2 regions of the Stenotrophomonas forensis genome follow, and region 1 is predicted to be linked to the other one. Evidence: riboswitches for the same ligand, from Rfam matches in the RefSeq annotation. Region 1 holds a riboswitch; the other holds the start of a gene.

Evidence for each region. A riboswitch is a leader RNA that binds a small molecule or an ion and turns the genes downstream of it on or off. The one in region 1 is predicted to bind glycine.
Region 2: linked by a shared signal. The riboswitch ahead of gcvP (aminomethyl-transferring glycine dehydrogenase) and the one ahead of K5L94_RS19740 (trimeric intracellular cation channel family protein) in region 1 are both predicted to bind glycine.

Annotation. Positions count from the first base shown of each region.
Region 1 is NZ_CP082270.1:4,302,018-4,308,914, forward strand. It holds gene K5L94_RS19715 (glutathione S-transferase family protein) at 1-456, opposite strand, end outside; gene K5L94_RS19720 (NYN domain-containing protein) at 569-1,348, opposite strand; gene K5L94_RS19725 (NAD(P)/FAD-dependent oxidoreductase) at 1,472-2,752, shown strand; gene K5L94_RS19730 (nuclear transport factor 2 family protein) at 2,835-3,266, opposite strand; gene K5L94_RS19735 (GIY-YIG nuclease family protein) at 3,338-3,613, opposite strand; glycine riboswitch at 3,654-3,743, shown strand; glycine riboswitch at 3,757-3,860, shown strand; gene K5L94_RS19740 (trimeric intracellular cation channel family protein) at 3,945-4,562, shown strand; gene K5L94_RS19745 (MdtA/MuxA family multidrug efflux RND transporter periplasmic adaptor subunit) at 4,848-6,014, shown strand; gene K5L94_RS19750 (multidrug efflux RND transporter permease subunit) at 6,011-6,897, shown strand, end outside.
Region 2 is NZ_CP082270.1:3,587,741-3,594,637, forward strand. It holds gene K5L94_RS16640 (M2 family metallopeptidase) at 1-1,550, shown strand, start outside; gene K5L94_RS16645 (hypothetical protein) at 1,672-2,064, opposite strand; gene K5L94_RS16650 (siderophore-interacting protein) at 2,147-3,043, opposite strand; gene K5L94_RS16655 (multidrug effflux MFS transporter) at 3,185-4,411, opposite strand; glycine riboswitch at 4,712-4,814, shown strand; gene gcvP (aminomethyl-transferring glycine dehydrogenase) at 4,877-6,897, shown strand, end outside.

The DNA of each region.
Region 1 (6,897 bases):
CAGCCACGGCTGCCGGGCCAGGGTCGCGTCGGGCATCGCCAGGTAGTCACCGGCACGCACGATGGCCGCGTTGATCCGCGCTTCGTCACGGTCGGCCGGCGCGGTGCGCATGATGCCCCAGATCAGGTCACTGTAGATCGGCGCCATCCGCGAGGTGCTCCAGTCCATCCACTTCTCGGCCTGGGCGCGCTGCATCGGGTCTTCGGCGTACAGCGTGCCCAGCGCGTAGCGCGCGCTCAGGTAGCGCACGATCGCGTTGGATTCCCACAGCGGCAGGCCATGGTCTTCGATCACCGGCACCAGGCTGTTGGGGTTCATCGCCAGGTACTCCGGCGTCTGCGTGCCACCGTGGCTGCCGCCGACTTCGATGGATTCATACGGCAGGCCGATTTCTTCGGCACACCACAGCACCTTGCGGACGTTGCTTGAATTGCGACGGCCCCAGATCTTCAACATGCGGGTATTCCCTGCTGGCAATGCGAGCGGCAACGATACGCCTGATTGGTGTGGGTGTGTGCACGCCGGATGCGGGATCTGGCTTCTGGGCGCTGCCGGCCAGCGGCCGGCACTACCGGTTCTTTTTGGGCAGTGCGCGCACGTAGGAGGATTTGCCGTCCTTCTTCAGTTCGAACAGGCCGATCGCCGCCAACAGATCGCTCAGCTTTCCGTAGCCATAGTTGCGCGGATCGAACGAGGCCTGGTTGCCGATCTGGCTGCCGACCGGGCCAAGATGCGACCAACCATCCTCGCCCTCGGCCGCCGACACCGCACGGCGCAGCATCTTCACCAGCCGGGTATCACTGCGCATTTCCGCACCGCTCTTGCGCGGCCGTGCATCGTCGTTGGTCGCCGGTTCGTTCGAGGCCTGTTCGCTGGAGGCCTGCTCGGCATCCGGAACGCTGGCATGGGTCTGGCCCAGCGCCTCCAGATAAGTGAATTTCGAGCACGCGTTGACGAACGGTTCGGGCGTCTTCTTCTCGCCGAAGCCATACACCTTCACGCCATCGGTCAGCAGCCGCATCACCATCGGGGTGAAATCCGCGTCGCTGGAGACGATGGCGAATCCATCGAGGTTGCGCGCGTACAGCAGGTCCATGGCGTCGATCACCATCGCCATGTCCGAGGCGTTCTTGCCCTTGCTGTAGGCGAACTGCTGGATCGGGCGGATCGCATATTCGTGCAGCACCGCTTCCCAGCCCTTCAACCGCGGGCTCTTCCAGTTGCCGTAGGCGCGACGCACGTTGGCCACGCCGTAGCGGGCCACTTCGGCCAGCACCTCGTCGATCTTCGAAGCCGGCGCATTGTCGGCGTCGATCAACAGGGCGATGCGCTTTTCCGGTTCGCTCATGGGCTCCTCACGGGCGGTTGCCTGAACCCGAGTATCGCCGATCCACGCGGGCGCTGACGTGACAGGCGGCCGCCGTGCGAAGATGCCAGGCGCTTCCCCCAATGCCCCCACTGGAGTGAGTCGATGAGTCGTGAGCGCGTTCCCCACCTGGTCGTTGTCGGCGGTGGTTTTGCCGGTCTCTGGGCCACCCGCGCCCTGGCCCGCGAGCGCATACGCATCACCCTGGTCGACCGCCGCAACCATCACCTGTTCCAGCCGCTGCTGTACCAGGTGGCCACCGCCGGCCTGTCCGCGCCGGATATCGCGGCACCGCTGCGCCATATCCTTGGCCACCAGCGCAATGTGGAAGTCCGCCTCGGCGAAGTGGTGGCCATCGACAAGCAGGCCCGGCAGATCCGCATGGCCGATGGCAGCATGCTGGACTACGACAGCCTGCTGCTGGCCACCGGCGCCACCCACGCCTACTTCGGCAACGACCAATGGGCCGATGATGCGCCCGGCCTGAAAACCCTGGACGATGCCATCGCCCTGCGCCGCAAACTGCTGCTGGCGTTCGAGCGTGCCGAGGCCGAACCGGACCCGGCAAAAAAGGCCGCCTGGCTGAGTTTCGCCATCGTCGGCGGCGGCCCCACCGGTGTCGAACTGGCAGGCACGCTGGCCGAAATTGCACGGCACACGCTGCGCAACGAGTTCCGCCACATCGACCCGGCCAGCGCCAAGGTGCGGTTGGTCGAAGCCGGCCCGCGCGTGCTGTCCTCGTTCCCCGAAGTGCTTTCGCTGAAGGCGCGCCGGCAGCTGGAAAAGCTGGGCGTGGAAGTGCTGACCGGCACCCCGGTGAGCAGCATCGACAGCCAGGGCTTCATGCTGGGCGAGCAGTTCGTGCCGGCCCGCACCGTGGTATGGGCTGCGGGCGTGGCCGCTTCACCGCTTGCACGCACGCTGGACGTGCCGCTGGACCGCGCCGGACGCGTGCAGGTGCAGCCGGACCTGACCCTGCCCGAGCACCCGGAGCTGTTCGTGGCTGGCGACCTGGCCGCACTGAACCAGGCCAATGGCAAGCCGGTGCCCGGCGTGGCCCCTGCGGCCAAGCAGATGGGCAAGTACGTGGCCGAGGTGATCCGCGCGCGCCTGCACGGCAAGCCCGCGCCCGGTCCGTTCAAGTACGCCGACTACGGCAACCTGGCCACCATCGGCCGCATGGCGGCCATCGTGCACCTGGGCCGGCTGCAGCTGTCGGGCATCCTGGCCTGGTGGTTCTGGCTGGCCGCGCACGTGTTCTTCCTGATCGGCTTCCGCAACCGCATCGTGGTGCTGCTGAACTGGGCGGTGGCGTACTGGAGCTACCAGCGCAGCGCACGCATCATTTTCGGCGATGACCAGGAAGACCGACGGCCAAGGCGGTAGGGCCGCGTGCATGTTCCTGTAGAGCCGAGCCATGCTCGGCTGCGCTTCGCGCGGATTGCAGAAGCCGAGCGTAGGCTCCGCTCTACTGCGCCTTCGGCTTCGGGTACCACAGCGCGTTGACGATGACCCAGCGCTGGTCGAAGCGCCCCATGTGGAAGTAGTCGACGAACCACGGGGTTTCCAGTCGCACCGAGGCCGCGTTGCCGGTCACGTCCAGCACCGTGCAGCGGCGGTCCCATTGATCCTTTGGAGTCTTCAGCGCGCCCTGCTTCGTCAGCGAGACCAGCTCTTCCTTCGACATGCGGCGCAGGCCCAGGCGTTCGTCGGGGGTATCGCCGAGCACCGCGCGCTTGGCCAGGTCCGGATGCAGGGAACGGGCGACGCGCTGCGGATCGGCTTCAAGCTGGCCATCGACGTAGTCGTGGCAGGTGGCTTCGATGGCCGCGATCGTGGCCGGGTCGGCGGCGGGACTCGTTGATGCGGAAAGAGCGAGCAGCAGGGCAATCGTGGACATCCGGGTCTCCAGCTCTGGGCGCGGGGCGATCATCGCATGGGCCGGGCAGCCCATCCACGCATGGCGTGGATCTACAGAAGCGTCCCGGCAGGTGCCTGCAGCCAGGCCAGCTTGCGTTCGCGCGGCTGCTGCTTGAGCTGCCATTCGGCGCGCGAAGCGGCGGCCCGGTCCGGGTACTCGCGCACGGCCAGCACCCGCAGCGGCGGGCGGGCCCGGGTGTAGCGGGCGCCCTTGCCAGCCCGGTGGGCGGCGAATCGCGCGTCCACGTCGGTGCTGATGCCGGCGTAATAGCTGCCATCGCGGCATTCGAGCAGGTACAGGAACCACGGGCGGAGGGACGGGGCCATGGCCGGATTATGCCGTGCTGCACTGCAGCGGATATACTGGCGCCCGAATGCAGGAGAGAGGCGCCGCGCTGGCGCCCGCCGAAGGCGCAGGCTCCCATGATCGCTCAGGCCGGTGGGCTGGAATCCCACCAACCATGCATTCGACTCGCCGAGCTGGAGAGAGGTCACCGGGCACGCCCGGGACGATCCGCCGAAGGGGCACGCGGCCAACGCCGCTGAACTCTCAGGCAAAAGGACAGCGGGAGCGGCACCGGTCATCGTCATCCCGTCATTGCGCATGCAGGGGCGGTAGTCGCGCATGGCCGGCCCCACCGCGCCCGGAGCCTGCCCCATGCTGCTGTCCATCATCTACCTGATCGCCATTTCCGCCGAAGCCATGACCGGCGCGCTGTCTGCCGGCCGCCGCCGCATGGACCTGTTCGGCGTGGTCATGATCGCCTGCGTCACCGCCCTCGGCGGCGGTTCGCTGCGCGACATCCTGCTCGGCCACTATCCACTGGGCTGGGTGAAGCATCCCGAGTACCTTGCCTTCACCGTATGCGCGGCGCTGATCGCCACCTGGGTGGCGCGCTGGATGCACCACTTCCGCCGCACCTTCCTGGTGCTCGACGGGCTGGGCCTGATCGCCTTCACCCTGATCGGCTGCTCGATCGCGCGCGAGGCCGGCCATGCCACGCCCATCGTGCTGATCGCCGGCATGCTGACCGGTGCCTTCGGCGGCGTGCTGCGCGACATCCTCTGCAACGAGGTGCCGCTGATCTTCCAGAAGGAGCTGTACGCGATCATTTCGCTGCTGACCGGTGCGGTGTACCTGTTGCTGCTGCACTGGGGCGTGGCCGACGCGACCGCGATCCTGTGCTGCCTCGGCGGCGGTTTCGCGCTGCGCCTGCTGGCGATCCACTACCGCTGGGAAATGCCGAAGTTCGTCTATCACGACGAAGTGCATTGATTGCTTGACGGTAGTGCCGGCCGCTGGCCGGCAACACGGCACACGCCCGCAGATTCCAGCCGGTTGCCGGCCAGCGGCCGGCACTACCGCTTGCGTTGCATGACGTTGGTCATGCGGCATTGGCCGGAGTGATTGGCTACCATTGTCACCCCGTCGCTGCTGCGACGGCATCCAGCCACGCCGCGCCCGCGGCCCCGCCAGACACTCCCTCCCCGTTGCCCGTGGTTGCCGTGTACGCGCCGACGGGCCCGCATGACCCTGCGCGCGCAGGGCGCAGGATGCCCCATGTCTGTCGCCGAAAGTTCCCGTTTCCGCCGTGCCCGCCCGTTATGGGTGGTGCTGGCTATCGCCCTCGTCGCCCTTCTGGCGTGGTGGCTGTGGCCCCGGAACGACGCCGGCAGCAGCGACGGTGCGCCGGTCAAGACGGTGCCGGTACGCGTGGCGCGCGCCAGCGCCGAGCCGCTGGCGCTGCGCTTGAAGGCGGTCGGTACGGTCACCCCGCTGCACAGCGTGGTGGTACGCAGCCGTGTGGATGGCGAGCTGCTGCGCCTGCACTTCCAGGAAGGCCAGCAGGTCAAAGCAGGCGACCTGCTGGCACAGATCGATCCACGCCCGTATGAGGTGAAGCTGGCACAGGCCCAGGGTACCCAGCAGCAGAACCTGGCCGAGCTGGAGAACGCCGAACGCCAACTGCAGCGCTACCGCGAACTGCAGAAGCAGAACTACGTATCCGGGCAGGAACTGAGCGACCAGCAGAGCAAGGTGCGCCAGCTGCAAGGCCGCCGCCTCAGCGACCAGGCCTCAGTTGACGAAGCCCGACTGCAGCTGCAGTACACCCGCATCACCGCACCGGTCAGTGGCCGCGTCGGGCTGCGCCGGTTGGACGTGGGCAACCTGGTGCGCTCCAGCGATGCCGAAGGCCTGGTGACGCTGGCGCAGACCGCGCCGATCAGCGTGCTGTTCACCGTGCCCGAACCTGAGCTGCCCGCGCTGCTCGATGCCGTGCAGGCGCAACCGGCGCTGGCAGTGGAAACCTGGGACCGCGAAGAACGCCGGCAACTGGCCCGCGGCTCGCTGTCCAGCGTCGACAACCGCATCGATACCACCACCGGCACGCTGAAACTGCGTGCGCACTTCGACAACCACGATCTGGCGCTGTTCCCCAACCAGTTCGTCAACGTACGCCTGCGGCTGGGCGAGCAGCCCGCCCTGCTGATTCCCGATGCCGCCGTACAGTTCGGCAGCCAGGGCAACTACGTGCATGTCGTCGGCAAGGACAACAAGGCGCAGCGCCGCAACGTGGTGCTTGGGCCTGCCGATGACGGCCGCGTGGCCGTGCGCTCGGGGCTGGCTGCGGGCGATCAGGTGGTGATCGAAGGCATCGACGGACTGGAAGACGGAACGGCGGTGGAGATCATCGCCGAGGAGGCCGCGACCAGGGCTGGCACATGAATCTCTCGCGCGCGTTCATCCTGCGTCCGGTCGCCACCACGCTGCTGATGGTGGCGCTGCTGCTGTCGGGCATGCTGGCCTATCGCCTGCTGCCGGTGGCGGCACTGCCGCAGGTCGATTACCCGATCATCCAGATCACCACGTTGTACCCCGGTGCCAGCCCGGAACTGACCACACGCACCATCACCGCGCCGCTGGAGCGCCAGCTCGGGCAGATCCCCGGCCTGAAGCAACTATCGTCGACCAGTTCCGGCGGCGCGTCGGTCATCACCCTGCAGTTCGGGCTGGAGGTGTCGCTGGGCGTGGCCGAACAGGACGTGCAGGCCGCGATCAATGCGGCAGGGAGCTTCCTGCCCGGCGACCTGCCGGTGCCACCTGTCTACCGCAAGGTCAATCCAGCCGATACGCCGATCCTGACCTTGGCAGTGACCTCACAAGGCCTGTCACTGCCGCAGGTGCACGATCTGGTGGATACGCGCATTGCCCAGCGCCTGGCGCAGTTGCCCGGCGTCGGCCTGGTCAGCCTGGCCGGTGGCCAACGCCCGGCCGTGCGCATCCAGGCCAATCCGGCGGCACTGGCCGCCAACGGCCTGGGCATGGACCACATCCGCACTGCCATCGCCGCCGCCAACGTCAACCTGCCCAAGGGCAGCTTCGATGGCCCGATCCGCGCGGTGATGCTCGACGCCAACGATCAGATGCGCAGCGTGGCCGAATACCGCGCGCTGGTATTGGCCTGGCGCGACGGCGCGCCGCTGCGGCTGGGCGATGTCGCCACCATCACCGATGACGCAGAGAACCGCCAGCTGGCCGCGTGGAGCGGCACCACGCCGGCGGTGCTGGTGAACATCCAGCGCCAGCCCGGCGCCAACGTGATCGCCGT
Region 2 (6,897 bases), 710 kb from region 1:
TCGCCACCCGCATGGAGGGCAGCTACGGGGCCGGCAAGTACTGCACCGATGCCAACGATCCGAACTCCTGCCGCCAGCTGGGCGAACTGGAGCAGGTGCTGGCGCGCAGCCGCGACTACGACAAGCAGCTCGATGCCTGGCAGGGCTGGCACAGCACCACCAAGAGCATGCGCGGCGATTACCAGAAGTTCGTCGGCCTGGTGAACGAAGGTGCCAAGGGCATGGGCTTCACCGATGCCGGGCAGATGTGGCGCAGCGGCTACGACATGCCGCCGGAGCAGATCGGCCCGGAAACCGACCGCCTGTGGGAACAGGTCAAGCCGATGTACGAGCAGCTGCACTGCTACGCACGCGGCAAGCTGGACAAGACCTACGGCAAGGACAAGGCCGAAGTGGGCAATGGCCTGATCGCCGCGCACCTGCTGGGCAACATGTGGCAGCAGGACTGGTCGAACCTGTGGGACCAGCTGGAACCGTACCCCGGTGCCGGCAGCCTGGACATCACCGCAGCGCTTGAAAAGCAGTACCAGAGCAACCTGAGCGCCGCGCTGGCCAAGGCCGGCAAGGATGCCAACGTGGCCGCGCAGTACAAGGCGCAGCGCGAGGCCGAACTGCGTACCGCCAGGCAGATGACCGAGCGCGCGCAGGACTTCTACGTGTCGCTGGGCATGCCCTCGCTGCCGCAGTCGTACTGGGAAAAGACCCAGTTCATCAAGCCCGACGACCGCGACGTGGTCTGCCACGCCAGCGCCTGGGACATGAACATGGAAGGCGATGTGCGCACCAAGATGTGCATCAAGCCGAACGAAGAGAACTTCACCACCATCTACCACGAGCTGGGCCACATCTATTACGACCTGGCCTACAACCCGCTGCCGCCGCTGTTCCAGGGCGGTGCCAACGATGGCTTCCATGAAGCGATCGGCGACACCATCGTGCTGGCGATGACGCCCAAGTACCTCAGCTCGATCGGCCTGGTCGATGCGCCGACCGAGAGTCGTGAGGCGGTCATCAACAACCAGATGCGCATGGCGCTGTCGGGCGTGTCCTTCCTGCCGTTCGGGCTGATGATCGACCGCTGGCGCTGGGGCGTGTTCGACGGTTCGATCACCGCCGACAACTACAACAAGGCGTGGTGGGACCTGAAGGCCAAGTACCAGGGCGTCGCCCCGGCCAGCAGCCGTGGCGAAGAGTTCTTCGACCCGGGCGCGAAGTACCACGTGCCGGGCAACACCCCGTACACCCGCTACTTCCTGGCGCGCATCCTGCAGTTCCAGTTCTACAAGGGCTTGTGCGATGCGGCCGGCTACAAGGGCCCGCTGCATGAGTGCACCTTCTACGGCAACAAGGAAGCCGGCCAGAAGTACTGGGCGATGTTGAGCAAGGGTGCCAGCCAGCCGTGGCAGGCCACGCTGAAGGAACTGACCGGCACCGACAAGCTCGATGCCGGCCCGATGATCGAGTACTTCACCCCGGTCAACGAGTGGCTGAAGCAGCAGAACGAAGGCCAGATGTGCGGCTGGCAGGCCAACGCGGCCCCTGCGAAGTAAAAAAGAAGGGGCGGATCCGCGAGGATCCGCCCCTTTCCGGTAGTGCCGGCCGCTGGCCGGCAACAGCTCGGTGAAATTCCATCCGGCAGCCGGCCAGCGGCCGGCTCTACCGAAATGCCTGTCAGCTGTTCTTCTTCGCCGCCATCGCCGCGGCCAGCTCGGCCTTGAATTCCTCGAAGGTCTGACCCTTCTCCTTCGCTTCGGCCTGCGCGGCATCGCGAAGCGCATCGGAGTACATCAGGCGCACCGGCGTGCCGTTGCGCTCGTGCAGTTCACCGGCCTGCATGATCAGCGCCAGCACCTGCGCAGCACTCTCGCTGTGGCCAGCGATGCGGCCGTCCATGCCCAGCACCCATTCGCCGTCACGGCGCACGACCCCGGCCAGCAGGGTGCGCTGCGCGTCGCGCAGTTCGGCATGCGGCTCCACCGGCGAGGCCTGGGCTGCAACCTTGTTGGCGGCCTGCTTTTCCTGGCGACGGCGCTGGTCGCGGCGGGTCTTGGAGCTGGTGGACATGGTGCGGTACCGCGGCGAGGGGGGCGCAAGGATAGCGCACCCCGCCCGCCGGGCCACTTCACGCACGTTCAATCCCGCACGATCAGTCCAGTACTTTGCCGTGCCGCCAGTAGCCCATGAAGGTGATCGCGCGGCGGTCCAGCCCGCAGTCGCGGACCAGATGCCGGCGGATCGCCATCACGGCCCCGGCCTCGCCCGCCACCCATGCGTACAGCGGCCCGGCCACGCTGGCATCGGCCTGCTCCCAGAGGATCTGCGCATCGACGTCGATCTCCTCCAGCTCATCGCCGGCGGCCACGCTCGAGGCCGCTGCCAGGCGTTCCTGCACCGCCTGCAGCAGGGGCTGGCCGTAGGCCGCCTGCCCGCGCGGCAGCCAGACCAGTTCGGCGCTGGCCGGCGCGGTCAACGGCACCGCATCACCGGCCTGGGCGACTTCCAGCAGGGCCAGCGTGCGTGGCGGGTCCGCCAGCGCGGCCAGTTCCTCCAGGATGCCGGCCACGGCCGGCAACGCGGTCTCGTCGGCCACCAGCAGCACCTGGCCCACACCGGCCGGCGGCTTCCATTCCCAGCCTTCGCTGCTGTCGGCGCAGTCGGCATCCGGAGCGAGCAGCACCACACGGTCGCCCGGGCGTGCATGCATGGCCCAGCGCGAGGCGGGCCCGGTCACGCCGTGGATGACGAAATCGACGTCGACCTCGCCCTGCTCAGCGCGCAGCTGGCGGATGGTGTAGGTGCGCATCGGAGGGCGCTGGTCGTCAGGCAGGGCCCGGTAGCGCGGGTACCAGTCCTCGCCGCTGGGGACCTGCGGCAGGTCCTGGCCGGGCAAGGGGAAGAACACCTTGATCCGCTGGTCCGGGCCTTCGGTCTTCATCCGTGCCACGTCGGCACCGGTGAACACCATGCGGTCCAGCGAAGGGGAAAGCACGCGGCGCTCTTTCAGCGCCACCTCGAACAGGCGGTAGGTCTGCTGCGCAGCCATGGGGGAACCTCATGCAACGACATTGGATCGGCTGGCTGTCGTGCACCCCTGCACCGGCTGGCTGGAGTCCCCAGCCTAATCCGGTGGTGTTCGGTCGCAAGGGTTGCAGGCATCGCGCCCCGCCCTACCCCTGCGCGCTGCTCAATGGCCCGTGCAGGCTGCCTGCGCCACGCGTTCGCGCTGGTGTTCCCAGTACCAGAACACGAAACCGAGGGCGAAAAAGGCGGCCTGGCCCAGTGCCAGGTGCAACGGGCTGGCACTGAGCAGCGGCGATACCACGCCCGCCACCACGGTGCTGATCATCAGCTGCGCAAAGGCCTGCAGCGAAGACGCCAGGCCACGCTGATGCGGGTACATGTCCAGCACCGCCAGCGCCAGGATCGGGAAGATCAGCGCCATGCCCATGCCACCCAGGAAAATCGGCAGCACCGCCCACGGCAGCACGAACTGCGGCGCCAGTGCCACGTAGCCGACGTTCAGCAGTGCCGACAATGCGCAAAGCGCGAAACCGATGGCGACCTGGCGGGTGGGCGTGGCGTGCCCGGCCATGCGCCCGGACAGGAACGAGCCGGTGGTCATGCCGCCGATGGTCGGAATGAACAGCCAGGCGAATCCGCCCTCGCCCAGATGCAGATGCTGCATCACGAACACCGGCGCCGAGGAGATGTACAGGAAGATGCCGCCGAAGCCGATGCTGCCGGCCAGCGCCAGGCGCAGGAAACGTGGATTGAAGCCGATGCGCACGTAGTCGCGCATCAGCACCCGCGGCGACAGCGGCACCCGCGCCTCGACCGGATGCGTTTCCGGCAGGAAGCGTGCGGTGGCCGCCAGCAGCACCAGTGCGAACACCACCAGGAACCAGAAGATCAGCGGCCAACCCGCGCCACTGAGCAGGATCCAGCCGCCGATGATCGGCGCGATCGCCGGGGCGATGCCGAACAGCATCGACACCTGGCTCATCAGCCGCTGCGCGTCATGGCCGTGGTAGAGATCGCGGATCACCGCGCGGCCGACGATCATGCCGACACCCGCCGACAGGCCCTGCAGCGCGCGGAACGCCAGCAGCGTGGTCAGGTCGGTGGACAGCGCGCAGCCGACCGAGGCGCCGACAAACACCACCAGGCCGCCGAGGATCACCCGCTTGCGGCCCCAGGCATCGGACAGCGGGCCGTGCGCCAGGCTCATCAGGCCGTAGAACAGCAGGTACACGCTGATGGTCTGCTGCACCGCCACCTCGTCCACCGCCAGGCGCTGGGCCAGCTGCGGGAAGGCCGGGAAGATGGTGTCGATCGAGAACGGACCGAACATGGCCAGGCCGGCGAGCAGCAGGGCCATGCGGCGGGTGGAAGGAGCAACAGCGGCGGTCATGGGGAAGGCGTCCGGCAGGGCCATGCGTGGCACGCACGGCGGGCGCCGGTCCCCCTGCAGCAGGGACGGCGCCAGATGAATTCGGGTATCCGCCCATCATAGGTGGGGATTGCGCCCGATGCCATGCAGCAGTGCACAAAACGTACGGACGGGCCATCGGCCATTCAGGCGCGGCCGCACCCGCCGGGGGCGGCCCACGGGCCCGCGACGGGCTATAATCGGCGGGCAACACGGTGGGAGAAGCGGAACACCGCTGCCGAAGGCGCAACGCCCGTAATCGCTCAGGCCCGATACCACCCGTAACACAACTCTGGAGAGACCGGTTCGATCCGGCGCCGAAGGGGCACGAAGCTGCGGCCAGCCGCACTTCCAAACTCTCAGGCAAAAGGACAGAGGGGCGCCCCGCAGACCGCCGACCGGCGGCTTGTGCCCGTGCGTGTGCCCTTTCCTGACGGATCCTTCGCCATGTCCCAGAACACCCCTTCCCTGCGTGAGCTCGAGCACCATTCCGCGTTCGTCGAGCGCCACATCGGCCCCAACGATGCCGAGATCGCGCAGATGCTCGACGTCGTCGGCCACGCGTCGCTGGATGCGATGACCGATGCCATCGTGCCGGCCAAGATCAAGTCGCCCGCACCGCTGGCACTGCCCGAATCGATGACCGAAGTGCAGGCACTGGCGAAGATCCGTGCGATCGCCGACAAGAACACCGTGCTGCGCAGCTTCATCGGCCAGGGCTACTACGGTACCCACACGCCGAACGTGATCCTGCGCAACATCCTGGAAAACCCGGCCTGGTACACCGCCTACACCCCGTACCAGGCGGAAATCTCGCAGGGCCGCATGGAAGCGCTGATCAACTTCCAGACCCTGTGCGCCGACCTGACCGGCATGGAAATCGCCAACGCCTCGCTGCTGGACGAAGCCACCGCCGCCGCTGAAGCAATGACCCTGGCCAAGCGTTCGGCCAAGTCGAAGTCGGACACCTTCTTCGTGCACGACGCCGTGCACCCGCAGACGCTGGAACTGCTGCGCACCCGCGCCGAGCCCATGGGCATCGTGCTGCGCGTCGGCACCCCGGCCGAGGCACTGGAAGCGGAAGCCTTCGGCCTGCTGCTGCAGTACCCGGACACCTTCGGCCAGGTCGGCGACTACAAGGCGCTGGTCGATGCCGTGCACGCACGCGGCGGCCTGGTGGCCGTGGCCACCGACCTGCTGGCGCTGACCCTGCTGGCCGCCCCGGGCGAATGGGGTGCGGATATCGTGGTCGGCAACAGCCAGCGTTTCGGCGTGCCGTTCGGCTTCGGTGGCCCGCACGCTGCCTTCATGGCCTGCCGTGATGCCTACAAGCGTTCGATGCCGGGCCGCCTGATCGGCGTCTCGGTCGATGCGCAGGGCAACCCGGCCTATCGCCTGACCCTGCAGACCCGCGAGCAGCACATCCGCCGCGAGAAGGCCACCTCCAACATCTGCACCGCGCAGGTGCTGCTGGCGGTGATGGCGTCGATGTACGCCGTCTACCACGGCCCGGACGGCCTGACCCGCATCGCCCGCCGCACCCACCGCCTGGCCTCGATCCTGGCCGCGGCGCTGCGCACGGCCGGCGTGCAGGTCGGTGGCGACTTCTTCGACACCCTGCATGTCACCGGCGTGCACGCCGATGAGATCCACGCCAAGGCCCGCGCCGCCGGTTACAACCTGCGCGCGATCGACAGCGACTCGGTCGGCATCAGCCTGGACGAGACCACCACCCGCGCCGACATCGTTGCCGTGGCTGCCGTATTCGGTGCCGCACTGGATGTCGACGCGCTGGATGCCAGCACCGCCGATGCGCTGCCGGCCGGCCTGCAGCGCCAGTCCGCGTTCCTGACCCACCCGGTGTTCAACACCCATCACAGCGAGCACGAACTGCTGCGCTACCTGCGTTCGCTGGCCGACAAGGACCTGGCGATGGATCGCACGATGATCCCGCTGGGCTCGTGCACCATGAAGCTCAACGCCACCGCCGAGATGATTCCGGTGACCTGGCCGGAGTTCTCGCAGATCCATCCGCTGGTGCCGGCCGACCAGGCGCTGGGCTACAAGGAACTGATCGATACGCTGGAAGCGATGCTGGTGGAGTGCACCGGCTACGACGCGGTCAGCCTGCAGCCGAACTCCGGCGCGCAGGGCGAATACGCCGGCCTGCTGGCGATCCGCGCCTACCACCGCTCGCGCGGCGAAGGTCATCGCGATATCTGCCTGATTCCGGACTCGGCGCATGGCACCAACCCTGCCTCGGCGCAGATGTGCGGCATGAAGGTGGTGGTGACCAAGACCGACGCCAACGGCAACGTCGATGTCGAAGACATCCGCCTCAACGCCGAAAAGTACAGCGACCGCCTGGCCGCGATCATGATGACCTACCCGTCCACGCACGGCGTGTTCGAGGAAGAGGTGGTGGAGATCTGCGAGATCATCCACAAGCACGGCGGCCAGGTGTACAC